Regions from separate parts of the Burkholderia sp. L-4 genome, predicted to be linked through region 2. Evidence: predicted binding sites of a transcription regulator. Region 2 holds the regulator's gene; each other region holds the start of a gene.
What was found. The regulator FliA, encoded in region 2, starts transcription of late flagellar genes. The targets are predictions, from matches to a motif close to CTAAAGTTTNNNNNNNNNNNGCCGNTA.
Positions count from the first base shown of each region.

Region 1: the regulator FliA is predicted to act here: its motif matches at 1,232-1,258, upstream of flgK (flagellar hook-associated protein FlgK).
Region 3: the regulator FliA is predicted to act here: its motif matches at 1,436-1,462, upstream of fliS (flagellar export chaperone FliS).
Region 4: the regulator FliA is predicted to act here: its motif matches at 1,721-1,747, upstream of flgM (flagellar biosynthesis anti-sigma factor FlgM).

Region 1 covers NZ_JBXEOX010000001.1:3,414,701-3,417,885, forward strand. The annotation lists gene flgK (flagellar hook-associated protein FlgK) at 1-1,175, opposite strand, end outside; gene AC1VVG_RS15890 (flagellar brake protein) at 1,371-2,126, opposite strand; gene flgJ (flagellar assembly peptidoglycan hydrolase FlgJ) at 2,371-3,185, opposite strand, start outside.
Region 2 covers NZ_JBXEOX010000001.1:259,035-262,219, forward strand. The annotation lists partial or broken gene flhF (flagellar biosynthesis GTPase FlhF) at 1-350, shown strand, start outside; gene AC1VVG_RS01200 (nucleotide-binding protein) at 343-1,161, shown strand; gene AC1VVG_RS01205 (RNA polymerase sigma factor FliA) at 1,184-1,918, shown strand; S-adenosyl-L-homocysteine riboswitch at 2,020-2,144, shown strand; gene ahcY (adenosylhomocysteinase) at 2,177-3,185, shown strand, end outside.
Region 3 covers NZ_JBXEOX010000001.1:3,463,224-3,466,408, reverse strand. The annotation lists gene fliF (flagellar basal-body MS-ring/collar protein FliF) at 1-783, opposite strand, end outside; gene fliE (flagellar hook-basal body complex protein FliE) at 1,032-1,376, shown strand; gene fliS (flagellar export chaperone FliS) at 1,537-1,971, shown strand; gene AC1VVG_RS16125 (flagellar protein FliT) at 1,968-2,300, shown strand; gene fliK (flagellar hook-length control protein FliK) at 2,402-3,185, shown strand, end outside.
Region 4 covers NZ_JBXEOX010000001.1:3,424,626-3,427,810, reverse strand. The annotation lists gene AC1VVG_RS15955 (SGNH/GDSL hydrolase family protein) at 1-677, opposite strand, end outside; gene AC1VVG_RS15950 (flagella synthesis protein FlgN) at 849-1,289, opposite strand; gene flgM (flagellar biosynthesis anti-sigma factor FlgM) at 1,362-1,691, opposite strand; gene flgA (flagellar basal body P-ring formation chaperone FlgA) at 1,810-3,024, opposite strand.

The DNA.
Region 1 (3,185 bases), 3.2 Mb from region 2:
ATCGGCCCCGCCTTCTGGTCGACCACCGCGCCGCTCGCGCGGTCGGTCAGCGTGTAGTTCGTGCCGTCGAACGAGAGCGTGTAGTCGCTCGTCGTCGGCTGCGACGCGTTCGCGAACGATACGGACAACGACGCGTTGCCGGTATTGCCCTGGTTCGAGTACACGGTCGGCGACGGCATCGTGAACAGGTTGCCGCCCGGGTTGCCCGACAGGTCGATGCCGAGCGCGTTCTGCGCGTTGACCTGCGCGGCGAAGCTGGTCGCGATCGCGCCGAGCTGGGCCTGCGCGGGATCGAGCGTCTGGCTGCGGAACGCGAGCAGGCCGCCGAGCGTGCCGCCCGACAGCGACGAATCGGGCAGCGCCTGGTTCGGCCCCTGCGGGTTCGCGCCGGCGATCCCCTGCGACACGACGGTCAGCTCGCTCGGATCGGACGACGACGTGACGGCCGCGAGCTGGTAGCTCTTGTCGGCGACGACGAGCGGCTGGCCGCCCGACAGGAACACGCTGTAGCCGCTGTCGTTGCGCACGACCTGGATGCCGGCGAGGCCCGACAGGTTCGACACCGCGAGGTCGCGCTGGTCCATCAGCTGGTTCGGCGGCTGCCCCTGGCTGCTCGCCGCCGCGATCTGCTGGTTCAGCTGCGCGATCTGCGCGGTGTACGTGTTGATCTGCGACACGGTGCTGGTGAGCTGCGTGTTCACGCTCTGGCGCAGCGCGTCGTACTGCTGGCCGGCCGCGTTGATCTGGTTGGCCAGCGTCTGCGCGTTGCTGATCGCGGTCTGGCGCACCGACGGGTCGGACGCGTTGTTCGCGACGTTCTGCAGCCCGGTGAAGTAGCTCGTGATCCCGGTCGAGATCCCCGCCGTCGGGCTGCCGATGTAGTTGTTCAGCTGCGCGACGAGCGTGTACCACGTCGACAGCGCGCCGCCCTGCGTCTGCGCGGTGTTCAGCTGGTCGCTCAGGTACTGGCTGTACTGGCGCTGCACGGTGACGGTGCTCACGCCTTGCGGCATGTAGCCGCTGCCCGTGTACTGGCCGCTCGTTTCGGCATAGACCGGCCGCTCGACCGAATAGCCGGGCGTCGCGGCGTTGCTGATGTTGTTGCCGGTCGTCGTGAGGCCCCAGAGCGCGGCATTCAGGCCGCTGACGCCGAGGTTCATGAGTGTGTTGGACATGCGCGATCCTGATGAGCCGGCCGCGCTGCGGCCGCCGGGTTGCGTGACTCCCGGTATAACGGCCGCCGATCGAAAAAATTGAGGAAAAAATGCACGCGCGACGCGCGCGTGCGCGTCGCCGGTCGAAGCGTCCGGCGGGCAGGGCCGGCGGCGGGTCGCGGGGCGCGCCGGGCAAGGCCGGCGGGCGCGGGCACGTCAGGCCCGCGCGAGCGAGCGGCGCTTCATTTCGAGCTGCGTGATCAGCCGTTGCAGCGTGTTTTCCGCGCTGCCCGGCAGCGACATGTAGCGAAAGCCGAGCTGGTAGCGCCGCGACCCGTTCGGCATCTGCGTCGAGCGCTGCGACACCAGCTGCAGGTCGAGCGACAGCTTGCCGTGGCCGGTCAGCTCGAGCTCGACGTCCGGCAGCAGCGTGCCGACCTCGAGCGCCTCGACGCGTTCGTCGGCCGTGCGCAGCCCCACGCCGCCGAGCGACAGGTTATGCACCTCGAACAGGAAGCTCTCGCCGTCCGGCAGCTTGCCGCGGCACAGGAACGGATCGACGATCGGCGCGTCGACGCGGAAATATTCGCGGCGCTGGATGCAGACCAGCACGTCGGGGAAATCGGCGACGAACGCGGGCAGCCCCTCGAAGCGCGTCTCGCGCGGCGTGCCCGTGGTGAATTCGACGCGCACGCCTTCCGGCGAGGCCGCGAACGTGCAATGCGACGCGCCGAGGATGCCGGCGTTCTGCTCGGACAGCGCACCCCAGTCGAACGTGAACGTCCGCGCACCGACGTCGACCTCGAGCAGGCGCGTGACGAGCTGGCCGCCCGGGTACTGGACGGTCAGGAAATCGCCGCGGTTCACGAGGTTGCGCAGCTGCACGCCGATTTCCAGCGGATTGCGGCGGGCATAGTCGGGCCCGGAGTGGCCTGCATCCAGGCTGGGGTCCGTCGACGTTTCGATATTCATGGCTAGCCGGTCTTTCTTGTCATGAGCGCCCGGACAACCGGTGCGCAGTAAAACCGGGCCAGATCACGAGCCCGGTCACAGGTCTCTCACACTTAGCGGCAGTGCTGACCGAAAGTTTAGATCGAATTGGCGAATTTTTTCGCGCAAACGTTGAAACCGCGCGCGGCGAGTTGCCGGGCGCGGTCCGAAAGGGGCGAGCGGAGGGCGGCGGGCGCCCGTTTCCGGCGCAACCGGGCGCGGGCCGTCAGCCGATCTGCTGCATGATCGAGATCAGCTTTTTCGCGTAGTTCGGGTCGGTCGCGTAGCCCGCCTTCTGCATCCCGTGCGCGAAGCCTTCGACGCTGCGGCTCGCGCTGAGCACGCCCGAGTAGCGCGGGTTGTTCTTCAGCAGGTTCGCGTAGTCGGTCATCGCGTGCTCGTACGAGTCGTACGCCCGGAACTTCGCGACCACGCGGCGCGGCGTGCCGTTCACGTATTCGGTCGTCAGCGCCGACACCGTGCGGCCCGTCCAGCTCTTGTTCGCCTTGATGCCGAACACGTTGTAGCTGGTCGAGCCGTCGGCCGCGCGGATCTCGCGCTTGCCCCAGCCCGACTCGAGCGCGGCCTGGCCGACGATGAAGCGCGCCGGGATGCCGGTCGTCGCGCTGGCCGCCTGCGCGGGGCCCGCGAGCCGGTCGACGAACGCGTCGGCGTCCTGCACGCCGCTCGCGCCCTTCAGCGGCGGCGTCAGCGCGCTGCCGGCCGAATAGCCGCGCGCGCCGGCGAGCCCGCCGTTGTTCGCCGCGTTCGCATAAGCCTTCGCCATCGCGTTCATCGCGGCGAGGCTGCCTTCGTTGCCGGCCGTGCCGAAGCCGGCCGCCCCCAGGCCGCCCGCGCCGGCGCCCACGTCGGCCGCCGTGTCGCTGCCGGCACCGGCGCCGGCGTTGCGCAGCAGCTGCTTCATCAGCGCGTCGGCGACGCCCATCCCGCGCGTCGACATCTGCTGCGCGAGCTGCTGGTCGAGCATCGACGTGTACATCTTCGACGTATGCGAATCGAACAGGCCGCCGTCCGGCGACG
Region 2 (3,185 bases):
GCGACACGCTCAACGAAGTCGTGCAGGCATACCGCAGCGCGGGCGAGCATCCGCACGCGGCATCCTCCGATCTCGCCGGCTGCATCCTCACGAAGCTCGACGAGGCGACCCACCTCGGCGGCGTGCTCGACACGGTGATCCGCTACAAGCTGCCGGTCCACTACGTGTCGACCGGCCAGAAGGTGCCGGAGAACCTGTACGTCGCCTCGACCAAATTCCTGCTGAAGAGCGCGTTCTGTGTGCCGCGCGACGGCTCCCCCTTCGTGCCGCAAGACGAGGACATGCCGACGCTGCTTTCCGCACTGACCGCACGTTCCACCGCCGAGCTGCACGAGGTGCGATTTGGATAAACGGATCATCGACCAGGCCGAAGGGCTGCGGCGCCTGCTGGCCGGGCGCGCGTCGCGCATCGTCGCGGTGACGGGCGGGCCGACGGGGGTGGGCTGCACGTCCGCCATCGTGAATCTGGCGACGGCGCTCGCGTCGCTCGGCAAGGACGTGCTCGTCGTCGACGAACGCGCCGACGTGCATTCGGCCAGCGCGACCCTGGCGGGCGCGTGGCTGCGCGACGGCGAACGCACGCGGGTGGCTGCCGGCTTCGGCCTGTGCGCGGCCGCGCGGCTCGCGCGTGCCGGCTACAGCGACGCGCAGTTGAGCGATTTCATCGACGGCCCGGCCGACATCGTGCTGGTCGACGCGCAGCTCGGCGCCGACGGTTCGTTCTCGGCGCTCGCCCGCGAGGCCCACGACGTGCTGGTCGTCACGCGGGTCGCCGCGCAGGCGATCACCGAGGCGTACGCATGCATGAAGCGGCTGCATTTCGCGCACGCGTTCGCGCAGTTCCGCGTGCTGACCAATCACGTCGGCAGCCACGCGGACGCGAAGACGGCCTTCGACAACCTCGCGGGCGTCGCGAGCCGCTACCTGACCGTGTCGATCGCCGACGCGGGCTGCGTGAGCGCCGATCCGCTCGTCGAGCATGCGCGCGAACTGATGCACGCGGTGGTCGATGCGTTCCCGTCGTCGCCGGCCGCGCGCGACTACCGGCAGATTGCCGCCGACCTGCTGTACTGGCCGATGCGCCCGCGGCCGGGCACGGGGCGCGCGGTCCACGCGGGCGGCAAGCCGTCGTATGAGGCCGGCGCGGCACACGCCGCGTGAGCGCCACCGGAAGGAGAGAGCCATGATGTACAACGCTCAAGGAAAGATGTCCCAGGCCGACGTGCTCGCGCAATATGCGCCGCTCGTGCGTCGCCTCGGGCTGCAGCTCGTCGCGAAGATGCCGGCGAGCGTCGATCTCGACGATCTGATCCAGGCCGGCATGATCGGCCTGATGGACGCGGCCGGCCGCTACAAGGAAGACCAGGGCGCGCAGTTCGAGACCTACGCGACGCAGCGCATCCGCGGCGCGATGCTCGACGAGCTGCGCAGCAACGACTGGCTGCCGCGCAGCCTGCGCAAGACGTCGCGCGAGGTCGAGCACGCGGTGCACCAGGTCGAGCAGCATCTCGGCCGCTCGGCGAGCGAGACCGAGATCGCCGAGCACCTGAAGATGCCGCTCGACGAATACCAGGGGATGCTGCAGGACCTGCACGGCAGCCAGCTCATCTACTACGAGGATTTCGACCGCGCGGCCGACGACGAGCCGTTTCTCGACCGCTATCGCGTCGATCACGCCGATCCGCTGTCGGCGCTGCTCGACGAGCACCTGCGCGAGGCGCTCGTCGAGGCGATCGAGCGGCTGCCGGAGCGCGAGAAGCTGCTGATGTCGCTGTACTACGAACGGGGTCTGAATCTGCGCGAGATCGGCGCGGTGCTCGAAGTGAGCGAGTCGCGCGTGTGCCAGCTGCACAGCCAGGCCGTCGCGCGCCTGCGCGCGCGGCTGCGCGAACAGGCCTGGGTCGGCGCGGAGTCCTGACCCTGTCAGGGCGGCCACGCGCGCCGACGCCGCGCGCTTGTGCCGTGCTTGCGTCGCGGTGCTCGCGCATTTTGCGCGCCGATTTGCTACAATCCCCTCCGTTTTCCGAGGAGCGTTGCGACGGACCGTCCGTGTCCGCCAGGCTCGGAAGGCTTCACCAAGCAGCCGTGCGGCGCGTTCAGCGATCGTCGCGCCGGCCCCGCTTCCTGAACGGCGCTCACGTCACCAATCTAGAACTTTTTTAGAAAGGAGGGCGTGATGAACGCCATTATCGATTCCAAGGCTTCCCACGATTACGTCGTCGCCGACATGGCACTGGCCGGCTGGGGCCGCAAGGAACTCAACATCGCCGAGACCGAAATGCCGGGCCTCGTGCAGATCCGCGACGAATACAAGGCGCAGCAGCCGCTGAAGGGCGCGCGCATCGCCGGTTCGCTGCACATGACGATCCAGACGGGCGTGCTGATCGAGACGCTGAAGGCGCTCGGCGCGGACGTCCGCTGGGCCTCGTGCAACATCTTCTCGACGCAGGATCACGCCGCGGCCGCGATCGTCGAAGCCGGCACGCCGGTGTTCGCGTTCAAGGGCGAGTCGCTCGACGAATACTGGGAGTTCTCGCACCGCATCTTCGAATGGCCGAACGGCGAATTCGCGAACATGATCCTGGACGACGGCGGCGACGCAACGCTGCTGCTGATCCTCGGCGCGAAGGCCGAGAAGGACCGTTCGGTGATCGCGAAGCCGACCAACGAGGAAGAAGTCGCGCTGTACAAGTCGATCGCGAAGCACCTCGACATCGATGCGACCTGGTACTCGAAGCGCCTCGCGCACATCAAGGGCGTGACCGAGGAAACCACGACCGGCGTGCACCGCCTGTACCAGATGGAAAAGGACGGCCGCCTGCCGTTCCCGGCGTTCAACGTGAACGATTCGGTCACGAAGTCGAAGTTCGACAACCTGTACGGCTGCCGCGAATCGCTGGTCGACGGCATCAAGCGCGCGACCGACGTGATGATCGCGGGCAAGGTCGCGGTCGTCGCGGGCTACGGCGACGTGGGCAAGGGCTGCGCGCAGTCGCTGCGCGGCCTGGGCGCGACCGTGTGGGTCACCGAAATCGATCCGATCTGCGCGCTGCAGGCGGCGATGGAAGGCTACCGCGTCGTGACGATGGAATACGCGGCCGACAAGGCCGACATCTTCGTGACGGCGACCGGCAACTACCACGTGATCAACCACGATCACATGAAGGCGATGCGCCACAACGCGA
Region 3 (3,185 bases), 3.2 Mb from region 2:
GGCGGACGCGGTCTGGGTCAGCAGGTTGCCGTCCTGGTCGACGATCGTCACGTTCTTCGCGGGCATGTCGGGCACGCCGGACGACACCATCCGCGTGATCGCCTGGACCTGTCCCTCGTCGAGCACGCGGCCCGGGTAGAGGTCGACGAACACGGACGCGCTCGGCGCTTCCTTGTCGCGCACGAAGACCGACGGCTTCGGGATCGCGAGATGCACGCGCGCGCTGCGCACGGCGTTGATCGATTCGATGGTGCGCTGCAGCTCGCCTTCGAGCGCGCGCTGGTAATTGATCTGCTCGGCGAACTGGCTGATGCCGAATTTCTGGTTGTCCATCAGCTCGAAGCCGACCGAGCCGCCCTTCGGCAGGCCCATCGCGGCGAGCTTCAGGCGCGTTTCGTGCACCTGGTTCGACGGCACGAGGATCGCGCCGCCGGCGTCGGCGAACTTGTAGGGAACGTTTGCCTGCTGGAGCGCGGCAATGATCGCGCCGCCGTCGCGGTCCGACAGGTTGCTGTACAGCACGCGGTAGTCGGGCGCGCGGCTCCACAGCACGAGCGCGGTGATCGCGGCGATCGCGAACGCGACGGCGATCAGGAACGGCAGCTTCGGGTTGCCCTTCATCCGCGAGATGCCGGGAATGCGTTCCGCGAAGCCGCCCAGCCCGAAGTCAGCGCCGGCGACGCCCGCGCCCGGCAGCGCGGCGGCCGCGGCGGCGCCGGGCGCCGGGCTGGCGAGGCCCGCGCGGGCGTCGGGGTTGATCAGCGAGTTGGCCTGCGAATCCATGCGTCGAGTTTCTCCGGAGCGGGACCACTGAGCCCGCTCGGACGAGCGGGCGGACAATGACACGATGCGATTATCGGCATCCGACGCGCACTCCGATCGACCGAAAAGAGCGGGGTTTCCCCCGTACTTTCTCGGCTTTGACAGGCGGCGCGCTGCTATCCTTTTTTGCGATCCGGCATGGTGCGCGTGGTGCGGCGCCGGCGGAACGCCCGGTGCGTCCGGGTCTCTTCTCTAAGTCTGGGGACAGCATGACTGCGAACGTCAGCGGAATCGGTTCGGTGTTGCAACAGATGCAGTCGATGGCCGCGCAGGCGTCCGGCGGCGTCGCGAGCCCGACGGCGGCGCTTGCCGGCTCGGGCGCGGCGACGGCCAGCACGTTCGCGAGCGCGATGAAGGCGTCGCTCGACAAGATCAGCGGCGACCAGCAGCACGCGCTCGGCGAGGCGAAGGCGTTCGAGGTCGGCGCGCCGAACGTATCGCTGAACGACGTGATGGTCGACATGCAGAAAGCCAACATCGGCTTCCAGTTCGGGCTCCAGGTCCGCAACAAGCTCGTGAGCGCCTACAACGACATCATGCAGATGTCGGTGTGACGGGCGTGCCGGGCGGGGCCGGCGGGCCGGCTTCCCGAGTCGGCGGCCGCCGCTTGCGCCTAAAGGTTTTCAAATCCCTTCCGATAACTCCGGAGAAGGCCGCGCCGTGCGATGCACGGCGGCGGCGACCGTATAGCCAAGGCAAGACAAGGAGAAGCGCATGTTTTCCCCAGGGCACGCTGGAGCCAGTGCATACGCGCGTGTCGGCGTCGAGACGGGGGTGATGGGCGCCTCCCCGCACCGGCTGATCGCGATGCTGTACCAGGGCGCGCGGCAAGCGATCGCGCTGGCGCGCATGCATTTGCAGCAGGGCAACGTGCCCGCGCGCGGCGACGCGATCGGCAAGGCGATCCGGATCGTCGAGAGCGGCCTGCAGGCGTCGTTGAACCACGACGCGGGCGGCGAGATCGCGGACCGGCTGGGCGCGCTGTATGCGTATATCGGCCGGCGCCTGCTCGACGCGAACGCGCAGGCGAGCGACGCGATGCTGGTCGAGGTCGACGGGCTGCTCGCGACGCTCGAGGAAGCTTGGACGGGCATCGCCCCGGAAGTCGCGCGGATGGCCGCGCAACAGGCAGCGGAAGCATCACGATGAATCACAAGGCCGAATACTTCGCACGTTACGAGGCGCTCGCCGCCGTGTCGGGGCGCATGCTGTGCGCCGCCCGCGGCGCCGACTGGAGCGCGTTGCCGGGGTTGCAGGCCGAATTCATGCAGCTTGTCGACGGGCTGAAGGAAGCCGATCCGGGCGTCGCGCTCGACGAATCGGATCTCGGCCGCAAGCTTGACCTGATCCGCCGCATCCTGGCCGACGACGCGGCGATCCGCGATCTCGCGAGCCCGGACGTCGCGCGGCTGTCCGCGCTGTTCGAGGCGCGGCGCTCGACCCAGGTATTGACCGATCTCTATCGCGCGCGCGGCTAGGGCCCGTCGACGGGAGAGGCCGGCGCGCCGTACCCGCGGATGGCACCGGCGTGCCGTGCCCGGATTCGCAACGAAGTGGCTGAGGTGAGCAGGCTCCGATCATGACCGGTATCGACTCCGTTGCGGCCGCGCTGCTGGCAAGCCGCCTCGACAGCCTGCTGACCGACACCGTATCGGCACCCGCCGGCGGCGGCGCGACCGCGCAGGTCGGCACGCCGGGCAGCGGTGCGCCGTCGTCGTCGCCGGCCGGCAGCCCGCCGGCCGCGCCGCCGGCCTCCACGCAGACCGCGCTGTCCGATGTCGGGCGCGTGCTCGACGCGATTTCACGCGCGGGCGGCGATGCGACGCCCGCGATTGCCGGCCGCACGCCGCTGCTGGCCGATCCCGCCGTGCTGCTGACCGATCCGGCCGTGCCGGCGCCCGTTGCCGCCGCCCCCGCGTCGGCTTCATCCGCGCCGGCTGCGCCGTCCCCGCCGGCCTCCGCGGCGGCATCGTCCGCCGCGGCCGCCCGTGAAGCGGCCGCGCCGCTGCCGGTCGCCGCGCTGCGCGCGGCGCTCGCGCAGGCCGTGAGCGAGAGCGGCCTCTTCTACGAATCCCATCTGGCGCAGTGGCTGGCCGGCCAGCGTCCGCTCGCGGCGCTGATGCGCGAGCCGCAGGCGCGCCTGACGGCCGCACTCGCGCCGGCCGATCCCGATGCGTTGCCGCCCGGCTCGACCGATGTGCTCGACGAGCTGCTGGCGCAGCGTCCGCCGCCGCCTGCGACCGCGCGGGCGGCCGCGCAGCCGGGTACGCCGGCGCAGGGCGGGGGCGCGGCCCGCGATCCCGCGCAGGCCCTGCCGACGGCCGCCCGGCAGGGCGCATCGTTGCCGCCCGATCCCGCCGATC
Region 4 (3,185 bases), 3.2 Mb from region 2:
AGATATTCGGCCCACACCGGGCCGTTGCTGAAGCGCCCCGCATGCCAGCTCGTGCCGTTCGGCAGCTTCCACTGGCTCGCGTTGAACATGTTCTGGGTGTCGGACAGGCTGTCGCCGAACACGATCAGCTTGTTGACGCGCGCATCCTGCCGCGCGTCGTCGAGGGGCCACACCGTGTAGTTGAACGACAGCGCGTTGTTGGCCGCGACCGCCTGCGTGAGGCCGGCCTGGATGCCTTTCGCGGCCAGCGTCTTGCGGCACACGTCGGCGAGCGTGTCCTGCGGCGTCGTGCTGTAGAACATGTTCTTCCACTGCGTGGCGCCGTCGGCCCACCAGTAGCCGGGCACGCGATACCAGTCGCCGCCGGCCGGGTCGCGCGCCCATTCGTAGGTCGCGGCCGGCTTCAGCGGATCCGCGTCGATCCGGTACCAGCAGCGCAGGTACGTGTAGGTGTCGGACCCGCGGCGCGCGGCGCGCGCCGTCGCGCCGGGCGTGCCCGACGCGGCCGGCGGCGCGACGTCGGGGCCGGCCGGCGACAACGACATGTCGCCCGTCGGCGTGGGCAGCGGCGCGGGGCCGGCGGCGCGCGCGGCGGGGAGCGTCAGCGCGGCGCCCAGCGCCGCGGCAGCGGAAACGGCGACGATACGGGAAAACAACGGAATACGGAAATACGGCATGCGGCCCTCTTCTGATTGTTGTGACGGGACGGCGGCGCGGTTGCGCGGCCGTGTATCGGAAGGGACCGTGGGTGCCGGGCTCGGGCCCGGTCTGTCGAATCGTGAGTGGCCGCGAACGGCGGCGAGAGGCGGTGAGAGGCGGTGAGAGGCGGTGAGTGCGGCGGCGGCCGGTCAGCGGGCCAGCGCCGAGACGCGCCCGTCCGGGCCGTAGACGCCGGTGGGTGCGGGCGCCGAGCGCAGCACCGCGAGCGCGCGCTCGTTGTAGTCCATCCGGATGCGGATCAGCATCCCGTTGTTCGCATTGGCCTGGCGCGCGCGTTCGGCGGCCTGCTGCAGCAACTGCCAGCGGCCCGCGAGGCGCGCATCGCGCTCGGCGGCCTGGTCCATGCCCTTCTTGCCGGCCGGAAAACCGAGCGCGGAAAGCTGCGTGTCGCGCGTGCGTTCGAGCTGCGCGAGCCGGTCGATCAGCGCGCTTTTCCTTTCGACGATGCCGGGCAGCATCTCGAGCGGCTCGGCCGTCGTCAGCGCCTTTTCCTCGTAGACGAGCAGGGACGCGAACGCTTCGACCGTCGCGTGTTCGTCGTTGACCGTGGCCAGCAGCTCTTCTCTCATCGCGTCATGCTCGTCGCGCCGGTGCGCGCGGTGGGCGCGCGCCGGCAAACCGGTGGAACCGGCCTGGGCCGCTTAGTTACCCTGCGGGCGCTGCTGCTGCAGCAGCTCGCGGGCGGTGTTCAATACGCCGTCGGCAATCTTGCTCGCGTCGATCGTCAACGTGCCGTTGTTCAGCGCGTCCTTGATCGACTGGACCAGACCCGTGTCGATATCGGCGTCGCCCGACGCGGATACCGAGCGCAGCTGGCCGGACAGACCCGACAGGTTCACGCTCGTGTCGCCGCCGGTCGATCCGGCGTCGGCCGCCGGCGCGGACGACTGGGCCGTGCCGGATTGCGCACGGGACGCGCCGTTGCCGGTCGGCGCCAGGGGGCTCGGGTTCGGAGTGGAATCGATCTTCACGATGGGTTTCCTGTACGGTTTGACCCAGATAACGGCCGGGTCGGCCCGAACTTTAGCATCGCGAGCCCGAAATGCTCCGAATAAACAATTCTTTACACTCTTGCTGTTCGATCCGTCCCTATAGCGGAATTTCCACGGTGCCGGCGTCCTTGACGATCGCCGTGACGATCTGGCCCGCCGCCATCCGCACCCGCACCGACTGGCCCGGCGCCGCGTTCGCGAGCACGCTGCCTTCGGCCGAAATCGTGAAGCCGGGCCCGGCCGCGACGACCCGCACCGTCTGGCCGGCGGATACCGACGCCGCGCTCTTCAGCATGTCCTGCCGCAGCGGCAGGCCGGCCGAGATGCGCGCGAGCGCGGTCGCGCCGATCGCCTGCGCGGGATCGGTGATCACCGCGAGCGGCATGACCGTCAGGTCGCCGTCGCGGGCGACCAGGTCGGCCGCGGAGAGCGGCTCGCCGGGCGCGATCTGGCGCGCGGCGACGTAATAGGTGGCCTGCACGGCGACCTTCGCCTGCAGGTAGACGGTCCACGGCCGCTCGCCCGCGCAGCGCACGCCGACCGTCGTGCGGCCCCACAGGCGCGCGCCGGTCGGCAGGAACGGCTCGAGCGTCGTGCACGCGGCGAGCCCGCGCGGAAACGCGGTCGTGACCGTCGCGGTGGTCTTGCCGGGCAGGCCGGCGATCTGCTGCTGCAGGAACGCGAGGGCCGCGCGGCGGATCGTCTCGGGATCCTGCTGGCCGGGCGGCGTCGCGGGCTGCGCCGCGGCGGCGGCCGGGGCCGGAGGCGCGGAAGCCGCTGCCGCGCGCGGCGCCGGTGCGGCTGACGCGGCGCGGGCCGCTGCGAAACGGGCGGCGGCGGCAGGCGCGGGCGCCGGCCGCACGGGATTTGATGCGGATTCGGCCGTGCCGGCGACGACCGTCGCGATCGCGGTCGGGTCGGCGGCGCGTGGCTGCGCGCCGTAGCCGGCGTTCGCACGGGCGGCTGCACGAACGGGCGCGGGCGCCGGCGGCGGGACGGTCGTCACGACCATCGCGCCGGCCGGTTGCGCCGCGTAGCCGGCCGCGGCACCCGCACCCGAAACCGCGCGGCCCGCTTCCGGCGCGATGCCCGCGCCCGAGGCCATTCCCGTTGGCCCGCCGAACTGGCCGGCGTTCGCCGCGTTGGCGTGCGCGAGCGCGGCTTCCGCCGTCTCGCCGCGGCCGGGAATCACGATCATCCCGTCTTCCGCGTGCACGGCCGGTGCGGCGATCCACAGCGCCGCGGCGAGCACGCACGCACGCCGGACGCGCGTGAGCCGCCCGTTCCTGCCGCGAAGTGCGCTGTCCGTCATCGCCGTGTCCTCGATCCGTTGATCCGAGTTGCATTCTAGGGAGCCGGGCCGTCGCGCAAACGATGAATAGAGGGGGCCTTTGCCGCGTTATTCGCCCGATTGCCGGTTGCGTCCGACGCCTACCATCGCTGTCATGGAAAAAAGCCTCTCGGGTCGCCATC